Microbispora sp. ZYX-F-249: one gene and its partner. The main gene of each other region encodes a partner of the protein of the gene in region 2 in a complex. Links are inferred from orthologs where the notes say so. Each region holds a gene or a part of one and is shown on either strand. Other genes may lie near its edges. The genes, in order: pcrA and uvrB.

Region 1 (6,190 bases), on a different replicon or contig from region 2:
TAGCGCCGCGACGGCCCTGCGGGCCTCCTCCAGGCCGTTCTTGGCCAGCTCGCGGGCGCGTTCGACCCGGTCGAGCGCCTCCTCGGACCGCTCGGCTCGCAGCAGCAGCCGGGCGCCCTCCAGATGCACGATCTGCGCGGACAGGGAGTGCGCGAGGATGTCGTGGATCTCCCTGGCGATCCTGGCGCGTTCGGCCAGCACGGCCTCGCCCGCCTGCGCGGCGGTCGCGGCCCTGCGCTGCCTGATCGCGTAGGCGACCGTGAAGACCACGCAGAGCGACACGCCCAGGCTGACGCCGCGATCGGCCGGTCCGGCGGGAGCCACGGGTGACATGACGCCCATGGTGACCGCCCCGAGCCCCGCCAGGGCGAGCAGCAGGATCGGCAGCGACCGGCTGAGCGGATGCCGCACAGCCGCCGCTCCGGTCGCGAACATGACCACGGCGACGGCCGGGCTGCCACCCTTCGAGATCGCGTCGAGGACGAGGGCCGGCACGATGACGAGGCCGAGAAGAACGGCCTGCACGCGACCCGTGTCCCGGCGGCGCGGGAGCACGGCCGGCCACAGCCGGAGCACGATCATCGTGGCCAGGACGACGGCGATGGCGGCGGTCAGCACGGTGACGGCGAGCCGCTCGCCCGTCGGGCCGAATCCCGGCGCGGTGGTCGCCTGCCCGCCGATCAGCATCGCGGTGACCGCCGCCAGCAGGCACCCGCCGGCGATCGCGTTCCTGCGGTGGGCCTCCGAGCCTCCCCGGCTCCCGTCCGGGTGGCCGGGAGGGTGTGAGCGGTCACGTCTGAGCACGTCCCGACGTTAGCGGGCCGCCTGGAGACCGGGGACGGCGGTGCCGGGCAGGGCGCTCGCCCGGCGGGCGACCATGAGGAACTGCACGCCGAGGGTCACCCCGATGAACAGGAGCACGGAGCCCTGGGACGAGGCCACGCCGAGGACGGCGGTCAGGAAGATCATCGCGACCCGGACGGCGATGGAACCCACCCACGCGAGCAGCGTCATGACGGTGCCCTGCGACCACGCCACGCCGTGCTGGTCGAGCCAGACGCGGGTGGTCGCCGCCCGCAGCGCGCCGAGACCCGCGGCCACGAGGAGCCCCGCGGCGAGCAGGGCGACGGCGAGCACCGGGTGGAGGGGGTCGATGAGCTTGTCCCCGTCGGCGGCGAGCCCGGCCAGGACCATGGCCGCGGCGATGATCAGGCCGGCGCGCCTGGCGGCGGGGCGCGGCGTCATCTGCCGATAGATCACGAGGGCGACCGCGGCGAGGGCGATGACGATGATCTGGGCTGTCTGCATGCGTAAGACGGTAGGAAGAGCGGCCGCGGAGCGGATCGGCGCCAGGGTGGAAAGCGGGGGTGGAAAGCGGGGGTGGAGAGCAGGGCGGGCAGGACCGGAAAAGCGGCCGATCTCCACCCCCGGGTGGACGCGGGGCGCCGGGGTGAGGGTGTTCAGGCGGTGACGACCCGCTGGAACGCCTCCGCGTACGAGCCCTCGGGGAGGCCCGCGGCGGCGGCGTGGCCGGCGAGCCAGCCCTTGACCATGCCGTCGAGGTCGGGGATGTGCGCGGTCTGGCTCTCGTGCGCGCGCAGCGCCGCGATTTTGCGGTCCACGGTGGAGGTGACGTCGACGTAGTGGTTGACGGTCATCCCGCCGGTGAGCCACACCTCGCGGACGGTCCAGGCCTCGAGCCCCTCGTCGGCCAGCAGTTCGGGGAAGGCGTACGGGTTGCGCGCGTCGGGGTAGACCGCGTCGAGGGTGGCGCCGCCGACCGCGCGGTGGTCGGGATGGCTGGGGCCGAGCCGTTCGTAGTTCCGGTCGGGGCTCGAGGTGACGACCAGGTCGGGCCGCACCTGGCGGATCACCCGGGTGATGTCCCGCCGCAGACCGAGCGTCTGCTCGACCGTGCCGTCCTGGTAGCCCAGGAAGCGCAGGTCGCCGACGCCCACGCACTTGGCCGCGGCGGTCTGCTCGGCGCGGCGCAGCGCCGCCATGCCGCCGTTGTCCACCGCCCGGTCGAATCCGCCCGCGTCGCCATCCGTGACCAGGCAGTACACGACCTCCGCGCCGGAGTCGGTCAGTCTGGCGACCGTTCCCGCGCCACCGAAGTCGATGTCGTCGGGGTGCGCGACGACCACCAGGACCTTCTTGATTTCCGCCTCGTCCAGCACGAGCAGCCTCCTCATGGTGTGGCACATCACCTTAAACGTGACTTGCCGGGCGAGTGGGCCCCGGATGTCGGTGCGCGGCCATAACCTAAGGAGGGTGTCCACCCGAGCCGCCACTCATCCATTGCTCGACGGCCTCAACCCGCAGCAGCGGGACGCCGTCACCCACCAGGGCAGTCCGCTGCTGATCGTCGCCGGGGCCGGCTCCGGGAAGACCAGGGTGCTGACGCACCGCGTCGCGTACCTGCTGGCGGAGCGCGGCGTCCAGCCGGGGGAGATCCTCGCGATCACCTTCACCAACAAGGCCGCCCGCGAGATGAAGGAGCGGGTCGACAAGCTCGTCGGGCCGCGGTCCAGGGCCATGTGGGTCATGACGTTCCACAGCGCCTGCGTGCGGATCCTGCGGCGCGAGGCGAAGCGGCTGGGCTTCACCTCCAGCTTCTCGATCTACGACCAGGCCGACTCCCAGCGGCTCATGGCGATGGTGTGCCGCGAGCTCGACCTCGACCCCAAGCGCTACCCGCCGCGCTCCTTCTCCGCGCAGGTCAGCAACTTCAAGAACGAGCTGATCGACTACGAGACGGCGGCCGACCGGGCCTCGACCCATCTGGAGCGCACGCTCGCGGAGGCGTACCGCACCTACCAGCGGCGGCTCACCGAGGCCGGCGCGATGGACTTCGACGACCTGATCATGCTGACGGTCACGCTGTTCCAGCTCTTCCCCGAGGTGGCCGAGCACTACCGGCGGCGGTTCCGGCACGTGATGGTCGACGAGTACCAGGACACCAACCACGCGCAGTACATGCTGATCCGCGAGCTGGTCGGGCGGCCCGAGGTGCGCACCGCCGACGGCGACGTGGTGCGGGAGGGCGTCGAGCCCTCGGAGCTGGTGGTCGTCGGCGACGCCGATCAGTCGATCTACGCCTTCCGCGGTGCGACGATCCGCAACATCCTGGAGTTCGAGCGCGACTACCCGGACGCGCGGACGATCCTGCTGGAGCAGAACTACCGCTCCACGCAGACGATCCTGAACGCCGCCAACTCGGTCATCTCCCGCAACGAGGGCCGCAAGCCGAAGAACCTGTGGTCCGACCAGGGCGCGGGGCCGAAGATCATCGGATACGTCGCCGACAACGAGCACGACGAGGCCATGTTCGTCGCGCAGGAGGTCGACCGGCTGAGCGACGACCACGGGGTCACCCCCGGCGACGTGGCGATCTTCTACCGCACCAACGCCGCGTCCCGGGTGTTCGAGGAGATCTTCATCCGCACCGGCCTGCCGTACAAGGTCGTGGGCGGGGTGCGGTTCTACGAGCGCAAGGAGGTCAAGGACCTGCTCGCCTACCTGCGGGTCCTGGCCAACCCGAACGACACGGTGTCGCTGCGGCGCATCCTCAACGTGCCCAAGCGCGGCATCGGCGACCGCGCCGAGGCGATGGTGGAGGCGTTCGCCAACCGCGAGCGCATCGGCTTCTGGGAGGCGCTGCGCCGGGCCGACGAGGCGCCGGGGGTGGCCACCCGCTCGCTCAACGCGATCCGCGACTTCGTCACCCTGCTGGACGAGCTGCGCGCCAAGGAGCTTCCGCTGTCGGACCTGGCGGAGGAGGTGCTGAGCGCCACCGGCTACCGGACGGAGCTGGAGACCTCGGGCGACCCGCAGGACGAGAGCCGGCTGGAGAACCTCAACGAGCTGATCTCGGTGGCCGCCGAGTTCGAGGAGGCCAACCCGGAGGGCACGCTCGTCGACTTCCTGGAGCAGGTCTCGCTGGTCGCCGACGCCGACCAGATCCCCGACGGCGACGACCACGGCGGGGTGGTCACGCTGATGACCCTGCACACCGCCAAGGGCCTGGAGTTCCCCGTGGTGTTCCTCACGGGCATGGAGGACGGGGTCTTCCCGCACATGCGCTCGCTGAACGACCCGAAGGAGCTGGAGGAGGAGCGCAGGCTGGCGTACGTCGGCATCACCCGGGCCAAGCAGCGGCTCTACCTGTCGAGGTCCGCGGTCCGCTCGGCGTGGGGCGCGCCGTCGTTCAACCCCGCCTCGCGCTTCCTGTCGGAGGTGCCGGGCGACCTGGTCGACTGGCGCGGCGACCCGGGCAAGACCGCCTGGTCCGCCGCGACCTCCCGCCCGGCCGCCCGTACGGCTCCCGCGCAGAAGACCGGCGGCCGGCAGGTGCCGAACCTGTCGCCGGGCGACCGGGTCACCCACGACACCTTCGGGCTCGGCACGGTGGTGGCGGTGGACGGCCAGGCCGAGAAGACGCGCGTGAAGATCGATTTCGGTAGCGAGGGCGAGAAGACCCTGCTGCTCGCCTACGCCCCGATCGACAAGCTCTGATCATGCGCTGACCTGTTTTCCGCGCTCGCCGCGGGCGCTGCCGGAGTCCCCGGCGGTCGCCGCCTGACCGGTGGACGCGTCGCCGGCGGTCGCCGCCCGGAAGACGTGGGCGGCGGGGCGGAAACGGAACGGCCGGCCCCGGGTGTGATCACTGTGTCATCACCCGGGACCGGCCGCCTCTGACCTTCGCCTCGCGGGGGTCGGTCCGCGCGGCGGTCACCCGTGCCCGATCGTGCGGATCAGTTGGGCAGGATGACCGGGCCCTGCGTGTCCGGCAGCTCGCTGTCGAGGTCGCTCAGGTTGGCCACCTGGCTCCTCGGCGGCGCCTTGACCGTGACCTTCTTGCCCCAACCGGCGAACGTGGTGACGTCGGACAGGGTGAAGGTGACGGACTTGCCCTCGGTCTTCGCCTTCAGGTCGGCGGTGGCCGAGACGCGGCGGACGAGCTGGTCGGAGCCGACCCACAGCTTCCAGGACACCACGGTCTTGGAGGGGTTGGTCCCCAGGCCGGCGAGGCCGTACTTCAGGCCCGGGCTGACCTTCATCAGCTGCCCCAGGGTGATGGTGCCGCGGTAGAGCGTGGTCTTCGCGCCGTTGACGCTGCCGCCCGGCCCCTTGGCCTTGGTGGTCGCGAGGACCGTCTTGAGGCTGCGCCAGTCCGCGGCGTTGAAGTACCCGCCCCCGCTCAGCGTGGGGTCCAGCCGCACACCGGGCACCCGCAGCCAGGTCTTGCCCTCCGGGAGCAGGTCCGCGTAGATGCCGCCGGAGTAGTAGGCGGTCCTGCCGATGACGACCGTGCGGACGGGGTCCTCCGCGCCCTTCAGGTCCTCGTCCTCGTCCTTCAGCAGGTCGCTGTACTTGACCTTCTGCGTGCTGTCGGCCGCGGCGATGCCGGACCGGCCGAAGGCGTAGCCGCCGTTCGAGGTGACCTTGATGGCCGGGATGCCGAGGACGCTCATCGTGCTCGTGGAGACGTACCGCACGCCGTGTCCGGCGACGAACTGCTTGCGGAGCGCCGCGACCGGGTCTGCGGCGGGGGTCGGCGCCTGCGCCGAGGTCTGAGCCTGCGCGGGGGCGGCGACGGCGGGCGCCACGAGGGCGGCCGTCGCGGCGCACGCCAGCGCCATGATTGCTCGCTTCAAAGTGATTCCTCCCGTAAGTGCCCTCAAGATCGAGAGGGCAGCCCGGAAATCTTCGCGGCTCGTGATCACAAAAGAGTTACGAAAATCCACATTTCCTGTGAGTTTTCAGCTAGTGGGCCGGTATGCGGGCTGATTATTATTTCGCCGCGAAATGTTCGTAGCGAAAGGACACCATGGAGGAGAACACGGCGGTCGAGGAGATATCCCGGCTCTACCCCGCCGTCCACCGGCGTCTGCGCACGTCCGGTCGCCTGCTTCCGGGCCGTGACCTGACCGCCCGGATGGTGTCGGTCCTGCGTCACCTGGTGTCGTACGGGCCGCTCACCGTGGGCGACCTGGCGGGGCGGCTGCGCCTGTCGCGGGCCGCGACCACCGAACTCCTCGACCGCGTCGAGACCCGGGGGCTGGTCGCGCGGACGCGCGACCAGCGTGACCGGCGGCGCGTCTACGTGCGGGTCACCGAGGCGGGGCGTGCCGCCGCCGGCGGCGAGGGCCGCGACGACGCCGGCCGCGACGACCCGCTCACGGCG
Region 2 (6,217 bases):
GCCCGGTCAGCGGCCCCGCCGGCCCGCGGGCCCCGGCCCCGGCGACGGCCGACCAGGTGCGGCCGGACAGCGGCTCGTGGACCACCCCGAGCACCGGGCGGCCGCCCGCGCACAGCGCCAGGCCCACGACGTACGCCGGGAGACCGATCGCCACGTTGTTCGTGCCGTCGAGGGGGTCGACGAGCCAGGTCCACCCGCCGTCCGCCAGGTCGCCGTCGTGGACGCCCGACTCCTCGGCCACGATCCGGTGGGTGGGGAACTCGGCCCGGATGCGGTCGAGGATCAGCTTCTCGGCGGCCAGGTCGAGGTCGGTGACGACGTCGCCCGCCCCGCCCTTGGCGTGGACGGCGACCGTTCCCGGCGCGCTGTCGCGCAGCACGGCCCCGGCGGACAGGGCGGCCTCGACGGCTACCCGCCTGGCGTGTTCGAGGTCCACAGGCTCCTCCTGGCCAGCTCGGCGGCACGTGCGGTCTCGGCGTCGTCGAGGCGTTCGCGCCTGACGTGGTGGAGGGGCGTGGCGAGCGGCCCGAGCGACAGGTCGCCCAGGCCCGGCCTGCCGCGGCCGAGCGCCACGGTGGCGGCCTCGCCGTCCTCGGGGATGACACTGCTGTGGAAGGCGCCCGCGGCGAGCGTGTAGGTCTCCCCGGCGCCGAACAGCTCGGCGCGTCCCGGGGCGTACGCGACGGTCCTGGCGGTGGGGCGCACGACGTCCCCCGACGGCGTGCTGACCACCTCGAAGACGCGGTGGGTGGGAGACGCCGAGGTGTCGGTCACGACGGCGTGGACGTTGCGCACCTGGCCGTACAGGACGTGGCTGACCAGGTCCCAGCTGTGGCAGTGGATCTGCGAGGTGGTGCTGCGGGCGCGCCGCGCGGCGGCGGTCCACACGTGCACGCACACCCCGAGGTCGCCCTCGCGGACCAGCGGCAGGCAGAGGAACCCCAGCGGGTGCCGCACGCCCCGCACCCGCGAGCCGCCCGCGGCGATGTCCCCGAGCACGCCGAGAGCCCACTCGCGGGCGTCCCCGCCGGCGAGCGCGCCGAGCACGTCCCGGTACCTCATGGCGCGTACGGGTCCTTGGCGCGCAGCGCCTTGCGGGTGACCTCGACGACGTCCCGGTCGGTGAACGCCTTGGGCAGCGGGAGATCGACGCGGTCGAACAGCCTGCGGACCTCCTCGACGGTCGGCTCCTCGCTCAGCGGCACCGACCGGTATCGGTCGATCGCCACGCGCCGGGCCTGCTCGAAGCTCGTGCGCAGCTCGGTGCCGCAGCTCTCGTAGAAGAACGAGCCGCTGAAGGCGATGATGGCCCGGTTGGGGTCCTCGGACGTCATGATCAGGGCACGGCCCGACATGTCCCAGCGGAAGGTCGTCATGACCGGCGACAGCCCCACCGCGATGTCGAGCAGGCCGTACCGCTGGCGGTACCAGAACGCGGCCAGGACGCTCGCGTACGACTCCTTCCTCGCCCGGTCGGTCGTCCACACCTCGCCGGTGCCGTCGGGCCGGTCCGACAGGGACCTGCGGTAGTGCGCGTAGCTCTCGCACACGGCCTCGTCCGTCGGGTCGATGATCTCCAGGCGGACCGTGAGGTGCCGCTTCTCGCGCCGCGCGGCGGCCACGCACTCGGGCAGCGTGACGGCGCGCATGTAGGTGCCGGTGCCGCCCTTGAACGCCCAGCGGTCGGTGCCCCGCCGCGCGTCCGCGTGCGCCTGTGCGATCTCGTGCTGACTGCCCAGGATGCGGATGACCGCCATGTCCTCGAGGGCCCGGCGGGTGCCCGCGACGAGGTCCTCCAGCTCGTCGAGGCGGTCCAGGCGCTCGGGAAGCCGCGTGAGCACGCCGGAGGTCGCGTGCATGGCCTCCTCGACCGGCTCCTGCCGGGCCCGGTCGCGCAGCAGCGCGGTCGCGACCAGGGCCAGGACGACCAGGGTGGTGCCGCTGACGAGCTGAGACTTCACCTTGTCGGGGATCACGTCGTCGGGCAGCACGCCGAGCACGCCCACGGCCACGGCCAGCACGAGGGCGATGGCGCCGTCGATGTTCTTGGCCGCCCACGCGAGCGACTGGCCGACGGCATTCCGCAACCCCGCCATGGTCAGCCCCGCCATCCCGTCAGTGTCGGCCCCCGGCTTGAATCGTAACGACAGGGTCATGGTCCGGCCAAGCGTTGACCACGGGCGGGCCGCAGGCGTCGCGGGCGAGGAGCGGAGCGGGTATCGGGACCGGAATTGTCGGTCGCCGCGCGTAGGTTATGGAGGTGAACCGGAGCGGGCGGAGCGCACCTGCATGCCGCCCCGCGCCGGCGGTCGGGGCGAGTGAGGAGCTGAGCGGGCGATGACATCCATGATGGACCTGAAGCGCAAGGTCGCGCCCTTCGAGGTCGTCACCGACATGACGCCGTCCGGCGACCAGCCCACGGCGATCGCGGAGCTGGAGCGCCGGGTCAGGGCCGGGGAGAAGGACAGCGTCCTGCTCGGCGCGACCGGCACCGGCAAGACCGCGACGGTCGCCTGGCTGATCGAGCGGGTGCAGCGCCCGACGCTGGTCATGCAGCCGAACAAGACGCTCGCCGCCCAGTTCGCCAACGAGCTGCGCGAGATGCTGCCGAACAACGCGGTCGAGTATTTCGTGTCGTACTACGACTACTACCAGCCCGAGGCGTACGTCCCGCAGAGCGACACCTACATCGAGAAGGACTCCTCGATCAACGAGGAGGTCGAGCGGCTGCGTCACTCGGCGACCTGGTCGCTGGTGTCGCGCCGCGACGTGGTGGTGGTCGCCTCCGTCTCCTGCATCTACGGCCTGGGCACGCCGCAGGAGTACGTCGACCGGATGGTCGGGCTCAAGGTCGGCCAGCAGATCGAGCGCGACCAGCTGCTGCGGCGGCTGGTCGACATGCAGTACACCCGCAACGACCTGGCCTTCACCCGGGGCACGTTCCGGGTGCGCGGCGACACGGTCGAGGTCATCCCGGTCTACCAGGAGCTGGCCGTCCGCATCGAGATGTTCGGCGACGAGATCGAGAAGCTGGCGACGCTGCACCCGCTGACCGGTGAGGTCGTCGGCGAGGACGACGAGCTGCACATCTTCCCCGCCTCCCACTACGTGGCAGGACCCGAGCGGATGGAGCGGGCCATCGCCGGCATCGAGGCGGAGCTCGCCGAGCGGCTCGCCGACCTGGAGCGGCAGGGCAAGCTGCTGGAGGCCCAGCGGCTGCGCATGCGCACCACCTACGACATCGAGATGATGCGGCAGGTCGGCACCTGCGCCGGGATCGAGAACTACTCGCGGCACATCGACGGCCGCGCGGCGGGCACCGCGCCGCACACGCTGCTCGACTTCTTCCCCGACGACTTCCTGCTGGTGCTGGACGAGTCGCACCAGACCGTCCCCCAGATCGGCGCGATGTACGAGGGAGACGCCTCGCGCAAGCGGACGCTGGTCGACCACGGGTTCCGCCTGCCGTCGGCGATGGACAACCGCCCGCTCAAGTGGGAGGAGTTCCTGGAGCGCATCGGCCAGACCGTCTACCTGTCCGCGACGCCCGGGCCGTACGAGCTGGGCCGCAGCAAGGGCGAGGTGGTGGAGCAGGTCATCCGCCCCACCGGCCTGGTGGACCCGGAGGTGATCATCAAGCCCACCAAGGGGCAGATCGACGACCTCATGGAGGAGATCCGCGCCCGGGCGGAGCGGGACGAGCGGGTCCTGGTCACCACCCTGACCAAGAAGATGGCCGAGGACCTCACCGACTACCTGCTCGACAACGGCATCCGGGTCCGCTACCTGCACAGCGAGGTCGACACGCTGCGCCGCATCGAGCTGCTGCGCGAGCTGCGCCTGGGTGAGTTCGACGTGCTCGTCGGCATCAACCTGCTGCGTGAGGGTCTCGACCTGCCCGAGGTGTCGCTGGTGGCGATCCTCGACGCCGACAAGGAGGGCTTCCTGCGCTCGGAGACCTCGCTCATCCAGACGATCGGCCGCGCGGCCCGAAACGTGTCCGGCCAGGTCCACATGTACGCCGACAAGATCACGCCCAGCATGGAGCGGGCGATCGAGGAGACCAACCGGCGCCGGGCCAAGCAGATCGCCTACAACGAGGCGCACGGCATCGACCCGCAGCCGCTGCGCAAGAAGATCGCCGACATCCTGGACAGCCTCGTCCGCGAGGACGCCGACACCGCGCAGCTTCTCGGCGGCGCCGGGCGTCAGCAGTCGCGCGGCAAGTCGCCGGTGCCGGGTCTCGCGTCCCGGGGCGCGGGCCAGCACGCGAAGGCGATCGCGGGGGAGATGCCCCGCGCCCAGCTCGAGTCGCTGATCGAGTCGCTGACCGAGCAGATGCACACCGCCGCGGCCGATCTGCAGTTCGAGGTGGCGGCCCGGCTGCGCGACGAGATCAAGGAGCTCAAGCGGGAGGTCCGCGACATGCGCGAGGCCGGCGTGAAATGACGGCGTGACGGGCGGCCGAATCCAAGCTCGGCCGGTTCTCGAGGAATGTGCGCTGAAATCGTCGGTGTGTGAAGTGCGGGAATTCTGTCGTTCCGACAACGCGGTGGAAATGCCGCCGGCTGCGAGGAGATGGGCGGGGGCGTAGGCTCCGAACGGGTTGACCTGGGCCGTTACGGGGAAGGCATTCGCTGGCGCGTGAATCCACGCGTCATTGGAGTAGCTCGATTGGGGCGGCTCCGAGCGGGCTAATCCTTTGTGACAAATCGGGGAAATCATGCGTTCGACGACCAACGCGTCAGGGCCTGCCGTTCGCCTCGCACTCGCCGCCGGGTCGGTGGCCGCGCTCCTCGCCGCGTGCGGCGAGGCTCCGGCGCACTCGTCCGCGGCGGAGCCGGTGAACCGGCCGGTCACGTTCGCCTCGGCCTCCGCCGAACCCTCCGTGACGCCCGCACCGTTGTCGTCGCCGTCGCCCGGCCCGTCGGCGACGCCGAGCGACTTCGTCGGCTGCCGGGACGGCGACTGCGAGGCGCGGGTGCGTGTGGGGGACAGCATCCCCATCGACCCGGCGCTGGGCGTGGACGAGATCTCCGTGGTGGGCCTGCGGGGAGACGCCGCCAGAATCGCCTTCACCGGCACCTCCACGGTCGTCGACGGCGCGAACACCAGCATCAGCCGGAGCTGTTACAACGACCGCTGCCGGGTCCGAGGGGCGTTGACGATCAGCACGAGCAGGCCGGGCCGCATCGGCGACGTCGGACTGCGGCTCACCCGCGTGGAGGGCGACAGCGCCCTGTTGGTGCTGCGGCCGGCCGGTGAAGAGCAGTGACTCCGCGGGTTCCCAGGGGCGATCCACGCGGGCCCGGCGGATCGACGAGGGTTTCGCCACGGCATAGACGTCCCGGCCGCCCGCGCCTGACACGGTGGGCGCCCGTCACGTGCCGGCAGAGGTGTCGGGGACGCGATTCGCGGTAGTGGGCGGGGACACGGAGCCGGGGCCGTCCGTTGACGGGAAGGCGGGATCGTCCCGCCGGCCGGAGGAGGTTGCCGATGTTCGCGGCGCTCACCGGGCTCGGGCTGTCGACCGCGGCCGGGCTCAACGCGTACATCCCGTTGCTGCTCGTCGGCGTGCTCGCGCGGCTCACCGACGCCGTACGGCTGCCGCACGAGTACGCCTGGCTGTCCGACACCTGGGTCCTCGCGATCATCGCCGTGCTGCTGGTCGCCGAGTTCGTGCTCGACAAGGTGCCGGTGGTCGACCACGTCAACGACATGATCCAGACGGCGGTGCGGCCCGCAGCGGGCGGCGTGGTGTTCAGCGCCACCGCCGCGGCGGAGCGGCTGGACGAGTCGGCATGGATGGCCGAACACCCGGCGGTCGGCTGGGTGCTGGGGATCGCGGTCGCCCTCGCCGTACACGTGATCAAGGCCACCGCGCGGCCGGTGGTGAACGCCACCACGGCGGGTGTGGGCGCGCCGGTCGTCAGCACGGCCGAAGACGTGGGCTCGCTCGGCATGAGCCTGATCGCGATCTTCCTGCCCGTCCTGGTGGTGGTGGCGCTGGCCGTGCTGGCGTTCATGGCCTGGCGGCTCATCCGCAGGGTGCGGCGCTACCGGGCGGCCCGCCGCACCCGTGCCGCCGCGTCGCCCGGCTGACGGCGGGGCACGGCACCCGCGTCTCGCGCCGACGCCGCACAGGCCGGATCAGCCGAGGAAGCGGCTCAGGTCCAGGTCGATGTCCACGTCGAAGCCGACGTAGGTCGCGAGGCGC

The links.
Region 1: the proteins of uvrB (region 2) and pcrA are in contact, whole or in part, in a crystal structure (PDB 7EGT), measured with the Thermus thermophilus proteins. The link is inferred for Microbispora sp. ZYX-F-249 from one-to-one orthologs. Residues at the interface, in WP_096411307.1 of Thermus thermophilus: Glu23, Leu25, Arg26, Asp27, Gly28, Glu29, Arg30, Phe31, Arg55, Glu326, Asp327, Phe328, Glu379, Ser382, Gln383, His398, Gly400, Arg401; in WP_096412145.1 of Thermus thermophilus: His654, Arg656, Phe657, Gln666, Asp668, Glu669, Lys680, Arg681, Leu682, Ser683, Lys685, Tyr686, Ala687.

Annotation. Positions count from the first base shown.
Region 1 is NZ_JBDJAW010000006.1:158,255-164,444, reverse strand. What follows is about bases 1,920-4,881. They hold pcrA (DNA helicase PcrA), read left to right. Parts: upstream 1,920-2,244; coding sequence 2,245-4,518; downstream 4,519-4,881. Other genes in these bases: AAH991_RS10325 (hypothetical protein), read right to left, coding at 4,758-4,881; AAH991_RS10335 (PIG-L deacetylase family protein), read right to left, coding at 1,920-2,195. In the rest of the region: AAH991_RS10345 (sensor histidine kinase), read right to left, coding at 1-804; AAH991_RS10340 (hypothetical protein), read right to left, coding at 814-1,308; more of AAH991_RS10335, read right to left, coding at 1,461-1,919; more of AAH991_RS10325, read right to left, coding at 4,882-5,660; AAH991_RS10320 (MarR family transcriptional regulator), read left to right, coding at 5,834-6,190. UniProt on the Escherichia coli protein: A helicase with DNA-dependent ATPase activity. Unwinds DNA duplexes with 3'-5' polarity. Translocates on single-stranded DNA with 3'-5' polarity. Initiates unwinding more efficiently from a nicked substrate than double-stranded DNA.
Region 2 is NZ_JBDJAW010000018.1:87,273-93,489, forward strand. Bases 1,905-4,893 are described here. They hold uvrB (excinuclease ABC subunit UvrB), read left to right. Parts: upstream 1,905-2,337; coding sequence 2,338-4,449; downstream 4,450-4,893. Other genes in these bases: AAH991_RS22040 (hypothetical protein), read right to left, coding at 1,905-2,111; AAH991_RS22050 (hypothetical protein), read left to right, coding at 4,724-4,893. Also shown: AAH991_RS22030 (inositol monophosphatase family protein), read right to left, coding at 1-436; AAH991_RS22035 (hypothetical protein), read right to left, coding at 409-1,062; more of AAH991_RS22040, read right to left, coding at 1,059-1,904; more of AAH991_RS22050, read left to right, coding at 4,894-5,275; AAH991_RS22055 (DUF4126 domain-containing protein), read left to right, coding at 5,497-6,102; AAH991_RS22060 (Uma2 family endonuclease), read right to left, coding at 6,151-6,217. UniProt on the Escherichia coli protein: The UvrABC repair system catalyzes the recognition and processing of DNA lesions. A damage recognition complex composed of 2 UvrA and 2 UvrB subunits scans DNA for abnormalities.